2 regions of the Mycobacterium sp. 1245499.0 genome follow, and region 2 is predicted to be linked to the other one. Evidence: predicted binding sites of a transcription regulator. Region 2 holds the regulator's gene; the other holds the start of a gene.
What was found. Region 2 encodes LexA, which represses DNA repair genes until DNA is damaged. Its sites were predicted from a motif close to CGAACANNTGTTCG; they were not measured.
Positions count from the first base shown of each region.

Region 1: a site for LexA is predicted at 3,053-3,066, ahead of ruvC (crossover junction endodeoxyribonuclease RuvC). Genes of this name have one in related genera too.

Region 1 covers NZ_LZMG01000382.1:28,329-32,733, forward strand. Annotated here, with positions in the region: gene A5646_RS23765 (polyamine aminopropyltransferase) at 1-830, opposite strand, end outside; gene A5646_RS23770 (DUF350 domain-containing protein) at 872-1,327, opposite strand; gene A5646_RS23775 (DUF4247 domain-containing protein) at 1,354-1,785, opposite strand; gene A5646_RS23780 (DUF2617 family protein) at 1,782-2,276, opposite strand; gene A5646_RS23785 (DUF4178 domain-containing protein) at 2,293-2,904, opposite strand; gene ruvC (crossover junction endodeoxyribonuclease RuvC) at 3,084-3,650, shown strand; gene ruvA (Holliday junction branch migration protein RuvA) at 3,647-4,249, shown strand; gene ruvB (Holliday junction branch migration DNA helicase RuvB) at 4,246-4,405, shown strand, end outside.
Region 2 covers NZ_LZMG01000241.1:10,629-15,033, forward strand. Annotated here, with positions in the region: gene A5646_RS13680 (LGFP repeat-containing protein) at 1-1,646, shown strand, start outside; gene lexA (transcriptional repressor LexA) at 1,658-2,356, opposite strand; gene A5646_RS13690 (LysM peptidoglycan-binding domain-containing protein) at 2,650-3,144, shown strand; gene nrdR (transcriptional regulator NrdR) at 3,242-3,706, shown strand; gene A5646_RS13700 (peroxynitrite isomerase) at 3,818-4,303, shown strand; gene A5646_RS13705 (PhzF family phenazine biosynthesis protein) at 4,326-4,405, opposite strand, start outside.

The DNA.
Region 1 (4,405 bases), on a different contig from region 2:
AGCCCGCCGTCCAGATACAGCCGGGTGTCGTTGCCGCGGCGGGTCACCACGATCTCCTGATAGGCCGTGTGCCGGTAGGCGATGATCGGGTCCGCGTAAAGCCTTTGCCTGCTTGTGGTTTCGACGTCCGCCGAGCGCAACAGCAGGGTGGCCAGCAGCGCCGCGGCGGCGGCCAGCGCGCCCAGCGCCAACGCCAGCTGCCGTATCGAAACCACTTGGCGCAGAAGGAAAACCGCGACGACGGCCGCCGCGGCCAGGTTGATCATGCCGGTGGCCGCGGCGCCGCGGATCATCCCCAGTTGCGGCAGCAGCAGGAACGGCCAGACCAGCCCGCCCAGCAGCGCGCCCAGGTAGTCCGCGGCGTTGAGGTTGGCCAGCGTGCGGCCGGCATCGGCCGCCTGGTCTTCGTCGGGCCCTGTCCGCCCCCGGTGCAGCAGCGTCATCAGCAGCGGCACCTCGGCACCGACCAGGCCGCCGATCAGCGCGGTGCCCACCGCCAGCACCCACGTCGACCCGTCGGACCCGTCCAGGAACGCGAACGCCACGTACAGCGCCGCCGCCGACAGGCCGCCGACGATGCCCAGCAGCGCTTCGACGGCGATGAAGGTGATCGCGGCGTGCGCCAGCAGGGGTTTGACCACCAGGGCGCCCACGCCCAGCGCGGCGATGTAGCCCGCGACGATCAGCGACGTGGCGACGATGCCGCCGCCGTCTAGGCTCGCCGACAGCGTCAGCAGCGCGAGTTCGTAGATGATGCCGCACGCCGCGCAGGCCGCCACGGCGGCCAGCAACAGCGCCCGCCACCGCCCCGACGTCGCCGCGGGCCACATCGCCTCGGGCGCCCGCACCTCGCCCGCAGACCCGACCGCGCTCATGACACCGCCGCGGCGGTCACCCCTCCCACGGCGAGCAGTATCAGCGCCACCGCGAACGATCCCGGATGCAGCTCGGGCTCGTCGATGTGCTCGTGGAAACTGCCCGGGATCAGCAGGTGCATGGTCAACAGCGCGACGCCCAGCAGGATCACGCCCATCAACCCGTACACCGCCACGCCCACCAGGCCCTGGCCCAGCTGGCTGTAGCTGTTGGCGATCGCGGTGATGATCACGATCGTCAGCGCGATGTACATCGCGCCGGCGACCACCACCGCGTTGGGCCGGCGGTCGATGAACACCAGCTGGCGCAGCTTGCCCGGGGTCAGCACGTCGACCGCGTAAAACCCGACGAGCAGCACGGCCATGCCGACCGCGAAGTACAGGATGGTCGCGACCGCGCCCTTCAGCACGGGATTGAGGTCGACGGTGCCGATCTCGACGGCGAGATACATGGTGCTCTCCTTTGCGGTGGTGGGAGTCATTTGGTTCCGCCGGGGCCGCCGGGGGTGCCTCCGGCGCCGCCCGATGGGGATCCGGGGGAAAACCCGGGGCCGAGGAAGATGAAGGCGCCGTGGCTGTATCCGGCGCTCAGGGGTTCGACGCGGATGCTGCACGGGTAGCCGCCGTCGGGCCCGACGATCACGATGTTGTTGCTGTAGCGCAGGTACTCGGTTTTGCCGTTGTCGGCCCGCGCGTTGGGTTCGGCATAGTCGGCGAGCGCGTCGGCCACCTGGTCGGGGGACCCGCTGCACTGGTAGCGAGTCCCGTTCACGTCGCGGGCGTATTCGTGATAGTGCCCGGCGACGTATGACCCAATGTTTTTCTGCAACAAGATGATTCCGAAGATCAGGCACGCCAGGCCGGCCGCGCCCAGCACGCCGGCGATCACGAACAGGCGGTTGCGGCTCACGGGCGCCACCGGCTGGCCGTGTGGACCACCGTTCCGCCGTGCCGCCCCGGGTAGAGGTGCCAGGTCCGCCAGCGCCAGCCGGCGCCGTCGGCTTCGGCGGCCAGCACGGTCAGTGCGGCGTCGTCGCCGGGGAAGGTGCCGCCGAGCCAGCCCGCTCGGGCGCACCGGGCGCGCAGGTCCCGTGCGAGCCGGCGAAAGCTCGCCTCGTCGTGGGTGTCGGTGCGCGACCGCAGGCGGTAGCCGGGCGCGTCGGTGCGCTCGGGCAGGTCGGCCCCGAGATTACGCGCGGTGCAAGAGATTTCCTCCGAGAACGCCTGCTCCACCGCGACGACGTGTGAGGCCCCGAGCACCCCGAGCAGTAGCGCCGGGCCGCCGCCGGGGTGGTCGAGCCGGCAGCTGGCCAGCGGCGCGGGCACGGGTGCGTTGAGGGCCAGCCTCAGCCGTTCGCCGGATACATCGGCCGGGGTCACGGCGAGCTGATGAAGGGGCACCGACCTGACCTCTGCGCTACGCCGGGCTGGGTGGGGGCGCCGAATACACGGTGATCTCGCCCGGCGAGACGGACTTGCCCGTCGAGACCTCCCAGGGCATGTCCGGGGCCCAGCGCTCGAACGAGAGCAGCGCCGACTCGTCGGCGTTGGTGCAGTCGACGAACTCCATCTCGCCGCCGGCCGGCAGGCCGGTGGTGCCCTCGGTGGTGTAGGAGGCGCGGCCGCGTTCGGACTCGTGGAACATCACGCCGTCGACGACGTAGGGGTCGCCGGGCCGCAGCGGCACGTCCTTGCGGGTCACCCACAGCGCGAGTTCCAGGCGCCCGTCGTCCTCCTCGACGCTGAACCAGAGCGGCTGGTCGCCGCCCTCCAGCAGGTGCTCCCACCAGACGAACGGGCCTTCGCGGAAGGTGACCGAACCGCGCACGATGTAGTCGGTACCGCCGTAGCTGACGATGGCGCCGGGCCCGAGCTGGCGCGGCCCGAACTGGGGCATCGCGTCGGCGGCGAGCGGATCCGGGCGCCCGCCCCGCTGGGCCGGCTGCTTGGGCCGCCGCAAAGCCACCACCAACACCACGATGGACGCGATGAAGAGCACCACGGCGATCATGACCAGCAGAGATCCCACGCCAACCCCTTCGTTGCCACCTTGCTCGAGCGAACGTGGGCTAAAGCTAACAGCTTTTTCGCGGGTTCGGCGCCGTAACGTCGCGGCGGGAATCGGGGGTGGCGCCGCGTGTCCTACCCGGGCCCGTCGGCGCCGGCCGCTAGGGTATCGAACAGCTGTTCTACTAGGTGGGAGCGGGAATGCGGGTGATGGGCGTCGATCCCGGCCTGACCCGATGCGGTCTGTCGGTCGTCGAAAGCGGGCGCGGGCGCACGGTGGTGGCGCTGGACGTCGACGTGGTGCGCACCCCGTCGGACGCGCCGCTGGCCGAGCGGCTGCTGCGGATCAGCGACGCCGTCGAGCATTGGCTGGTCACCCACCAACCCGACGTCGTGGCGATCGAGCGGGTGTTCTCCCAACTGAACGTGTCGACGGTGATGGGCACCGCTCAGGCCGGCGGCGTGGTCGCGCTGGCGGCCGCCAAACGCGGCATCGACGTGCACTTCCACACCCCCAGCGAGGTCAAGGCCGCGGTCACCGGCAACGGCGCGGCCGACAAGGCGCAGGTCACCGCGATGGTCACCAGAATCCTTGCGCTGCAAGCCAAACCGTCGCCGGCCGACGCCGCCGACGCGCTGGCCCTGGCGATCTGTCACTGCTGGCGGGCCCCGATGATCGCCCGGATGGCCGCGGCCGAAGCGATGGCCGCCGAGCAGCGCGAGAAATACCGCGCCAAGTTGGGCGCCAAGCTGAAGGCCGCGCGATGATCGCCTCGGTGCGGGGCGAGGTCCTCGAGGTGGCGCTCGATCACGTGGTGATCGAGGCCGCCGGCGTCGGCTACCGGGTGAACGCGACCCCGTCGACCCTGTCCACGTTGCGGGCCGGGACCGAGGCGCGGCTGATCACCGCGATGATCGTGCGCGAGGACTCGATGACGTTGTACGGCTTCACCGACACCGATACCCGCGACCTGTTCCTGACGCTGCTGTCGGTGTCCGGGGTGGGGCCCCGGCTGGCGATGGCGACGCTGGCCGTGCACGACGCCGCGGCGCTGCGTCAGGCGCTGTACGACGGCGACGTCACCGCGCTCACCCGGGTGCCCGGCATCGGCAAGCGCAGCGCCGAACGGATGGTCCTGGAACTGCGCGACAAGGTCGGCGCCGCCGGGGCGGGCGGGGGAGCGTCGCCGGGTGCGGCGCTCAACGGCCACGCGGTCCGCGGGCCGGTGGTGGAGGCGTTGGTGGGGCTCGGGTTCGCCGTCAAGCAGGCCGAGGAAGCCACTGACAAGGTGCTGGCCGCCGAGCACGACGCCACCACCTCGGGCGCCCTGCGCGCCGCCCTGTCGTTGCTGGGCAAGGCCCGATGAGTCCGCACGACGTCGGCGACGACTACGCCGACCGGGAGGTCTCCGGCGCGCTGGCGTCCGGCGAGGGCGACATCGACGTCAGCCTGCGGCCGCGCTCGCTGCGCGAGTTCATCGGCCAGCCGCGGGTGCGCGAACAGCTGCAGCTGGTCATCGAGG
Region 2 (4,405 bases):
TCTCGTGGAACCGGCAGACCAAGCAGTTCACCACCGAACCGCCGGCGCTGGCCGATCAGTTGAAGGGTCTGCAGGTGGCGATCGATCCCACCGCGGCGATCAACACGGCGTGGCGCGCGGCGGGCGGACCCAGCGGGCCGTTGGGCGCCAAGCAGGGCGGCCAATATTCCGTCGGCGGTGACGGGATCGCTCAGAACTTCGCCGGCGGAAAGGTGTTCTTCACGCCGGCCACCGGCGCGAACGCCGTCGAGAGCGACATCCTGGCCAAATACGAGTCGCTGGGCGGCCCGGTGGGCAGCGACCTCGGATTCCCCACCACCAACGAAACCGACGGCGGCATAGGCCCTTCCAGCAAGGTCTGCACCTTCTCCGCCGCCGACAAGCCGGTCATCTTCTGGACGTCGGAGCACGGCGCGTTCGTCATCCGCGGCGCGATGAAGGCGGCGTGGGACAAGCTCCGCGCCCCCGCCGGCAAGCTCGGCGCGCCGGTCGGCGACCAAACCGTGAACGGCGACGTGATTTCGCAGCAGTTCACCGGCGGCAAGATCTCATGGAACCGGGCCAAGAACACGTTCAGCACGGAACCGGCCAACCTGGCGCCCCTGCTGTCCGGCCTGCAGGTGTCGGGTCAGAACCAGCCCAGCAATTCGGCCATGCCGGCGCACGCCAAGAAGTTCACCTGGCACTGGTGGTGGCTGATGGCCGCCATTCCGGTGTTGGTGCTGCTCGTACTCCTGGCGTGGGTGCTGTTCGGCTGGCGCCGGCGCCGGCCCGGGCAACCCGACGTTGCGGGCTATGCGCCCGACCGCGGCCGCGACTTCGGCTACGACGCCGACGGCCCGTGGGGGCACGACGATTCCGAGCACGACGCCGAGTCGTTCGCGCCGCTGAGCGCGCCGGCCGAACCGGCGCCGGACGTCGGGCGGGTCAGCTGGCAACGTCAGGCTCCGGCCGAGAGCGATTACGGATTCGAGCAGGACGACCCCGACGCCGTCGACACCGACTCCATCCCCGTCGTCTCCGAGGAGATGCTGTCAGAGGCCGACTATCCCGCGGCCGAGTCCGACTACACCGACTACACCGACGAAGTCCCCGAGCTCGCCGAGCCCGAGACCGCGGACGACGCGGCCTACGTCGACGCCGAGGACCCCGACGCCGACTATGCGCGCCAGGCCTACCCGGACGACGAGTATCCCGACGTCGTCGTTCCCCGCACCCCACCGGACACCGACGCCGTGACCGGCGCCCTGGAGACCGCCGAGCCCGAGGACGACTACCTCGACGTCGCCACGCCCGAGCCCGACGTCGAGTCGGGGGCCGCCAGCGCCACGGGAGCCGACGCGGCGGACGCCGTGGGCGCCGGTGCGGTCGCCGCGGGGACGCCGGCGCGTAGCGGTCGGCACGCCGCCGCCGACGACGCCGAGGACGGCTCGGAAAACGGTCTGGCGGGCCCGGACGGCCGGCCGACGATCCATCTGCCGCTCGACGACCCGTACCAGGCGCCCGACGGATACCCGATCAAGGCCAGTGCGCGTTACGGGCTGTACTACACGCCGGGCAGCGACCTGTATCAGGACACGCTCGCCGAAATCTGGTTGTCGAGCGAGGAAGTCGCGCTGGCCAACGGCTTCACCCGGGCCGACTGACTCCTCGCGCGTCAGACCTTGCGGATGACCGTGACGACCTTGCCGAGCACGCTCGCGTCGTTGCCGGGGATGGGGTCGAACGCCGGGTTGTGCGGCATCAGCCAGACCTGACCGCCAGCGCGTTTGAACGTCTTGACGGTTGCTTCGCCATCGAGCATCGCCGCGACGATGTCGCCGTTGTCGGCGACGTTCTGCTGACGCACCACCACCCAGTCGCCGTCACAGATCGCGGCGTCGACCATCGAATCGCCGACCACCTTGAGCAGGAAAAGCGTTCCCTCGCCGACCAATTCGCGCGGCAGGGGAAAGACGTCCTCGACGGCCTCCTCGGCCAGGATCGGTCCGCCCGCCGCGATACGCCCGAGCACCGGGACGAACGTGGGTTCGGGCAGGGCATCCGAGCCGGCCACCTCGGTGGCGGGCGCCGCCACCTCGTCGTCGGCCCCGCGGACATCGACCGCTCGCGGACGATTGGGATCGCGCCGCAAGTATCCCTTGCGCTCCAGGGTGCGCAGCTGGTGTGCCACCGATGAGGTCGACGTCAGGCCGACGGCGTCGCCGATCTCGCGGATGCTCGGCGGGTAGCCGCGGCTGGTGACCGACGCGCGGATGACATTCAGAATGGTGCGCTGCCGCTCGGTCAGCGAAGGATCCACGGAGTGCAACCGGCCTTCGGGGCCGGGCGGAGAAATGTCGTTGCTGTCGCCCATGGCACTGAATGTAGCCGCCCGACGAACAAGAATCAAACATGTGTTCGAGTGGCGTGTCGCCCCGGATGGAACGCCGGCGGAGAAGGCCCAAAGTCGGGTGAATCACAAATGTGTAACTCTTCGGGATATCGGGTATCTGGGCCTCGTGACAGTGGTAGAGGCCGACGAACTTGTCGGTGGTGTGATCTAGCGTTTGCTCGTGCGACACGCTTCGCTCAAATGTTCGGGTTTCGAACACACAAGCGATTAGTGTCGAACACACGAGCGAGAGCTAGTTGACCGGAGGAACGAAGATGACAGTCATCCACACGCCTGCGCCGCGTATCAGCAGTCTTCGGCGCCCGATCAACGGACCCGTCCAAGGCGTTCGGTACGGACGTGACGGACTGGCCCGGTCTCGCAGGCCCGCGCCGGCCCGCCCGGCGGGTGCGGCGACGCGCTACTACGGCACCGGGGTGGCGATGTCGGTCGCTCCGCACCGCAGGCGGGCCACCACCTGGGCGTCGACGATCGGGCTGGCAGTGGCCGCCGGAGCGATCACGCTGTGGCTGGGTCTCGTCGCGAACGTCGGGCAGGTGCTCAATGGCGACTCCGCCAACTCCGCGGCCCACGTTCCCGACCGGCTCGCGGTCGTCCGCGTCGACGCGGGGGAGTCGCTGCAGGACTTCGCGCACCGGGTCGCGCCCGACGCGCCGACCACCCAGGTCGCCGACCGTATCCGCGAACTCAACGACCTGCACTCGCCCAACCTGATGGCCGGCCAGACCCTGATCGCTCCGGTCGGCTGACAACCGTTGTGCGAAAACGGCTTCGTAGCCGTGCAGATCGGCGCGCGGGTACGCTCGAAGTCCTGCGGTTGTTTGTCGGCACGGTGAAGGAGCGGTCATGCACTGTCCGTTCTGCCGTCATCCCGACTCCCGGGTGATCGACTCGCGCGAAACCGACGAAGGCCAGGCCATCCGCCGGCGCCGCTCCTGTCCCGAGTGCGGACGACGTTTCACCACGGTGGAGACCGCGGTCCTGGCGGTGGTCAAGCGCAGTGGCGTCACCGAGCCGTTCAGCAGGGAAAAGGTGATCAGCGGCGTCCGCCGCGCCTGCCAGGGCCGCCAGGTCGACGACGACGCGCTGAACCTGCTGGCCCAGCAGGTGGAAGACACCGTGCGCGCCGCGGGTTCCCCGGAGATCCCCAGTCACGAAGTGGGTTTGGCCATCCTCGGGCCGCTGCGCGACCTCGACGAGGTGGCCTACCTGCGGTTCGCCTCGGTGTATCGCTCATTCGAGTCCGCAGCCGATTTCGAACGCGAGATCCAGGCGCTCCGGGATCACCGCGGAGTGGCCACCCCGGGCTGACAGCGCTCCCCGGGCCGTCCTGGCCCGCATCGTCGCCCGGCTAGGTCTGAATCGCCCGGCTCCTCCCCGGGCCGTCCCGGCCCGCATCGTCGCCCGGCTAGGCTCAAATTCATGCCCCCTGACTTGCATCCCGACCTCGCGGCGCTGGCCCCGCTCCTTGGGACCTGGTCCGGCCAGGGCGCGGGAAAGTACCCGACGATCCCGCCGTTCGACTACCTCGAGGAAGTCGTGTTCGCCCACGTCGGTAAACCGTTTTTGGCCTACGGGCAGAAAACCAAGGCGGTGGCCGACGGCAAGCCGCTGCACGCCGAAACCGGATATCTCCGGGTGCCCCAACCGGGCCACGTCGAGCTGGTCCTGGCGCATCCCAGCGGCATCACCGAAATCGAGGTGGGCACCTACTCGGTCAGCGGTGACGTCATCGAAATGCAGATGGCCACCACGGCCGTCGGGCTGACCCCCAGCGCCAAAGAGGTGACGGCGCTTGGCCGTTCGTTCCGCATCGACGGCGACGAACTGTCCTACACCGTGCAGATGGGCGCGGTCGGGCAACCCCTGCAGGACCACCTCGCCGCCGTGCTACACCGGCAAGGCTAGACCGCCCGCGGGGCCCGAGCCGTCAATCCAGGTGTCGCACACCGTCATTGACGACCCGCCCGGCCACCCCGACCCAGCCTTCGGCGCTCCACGTCGTTTCGA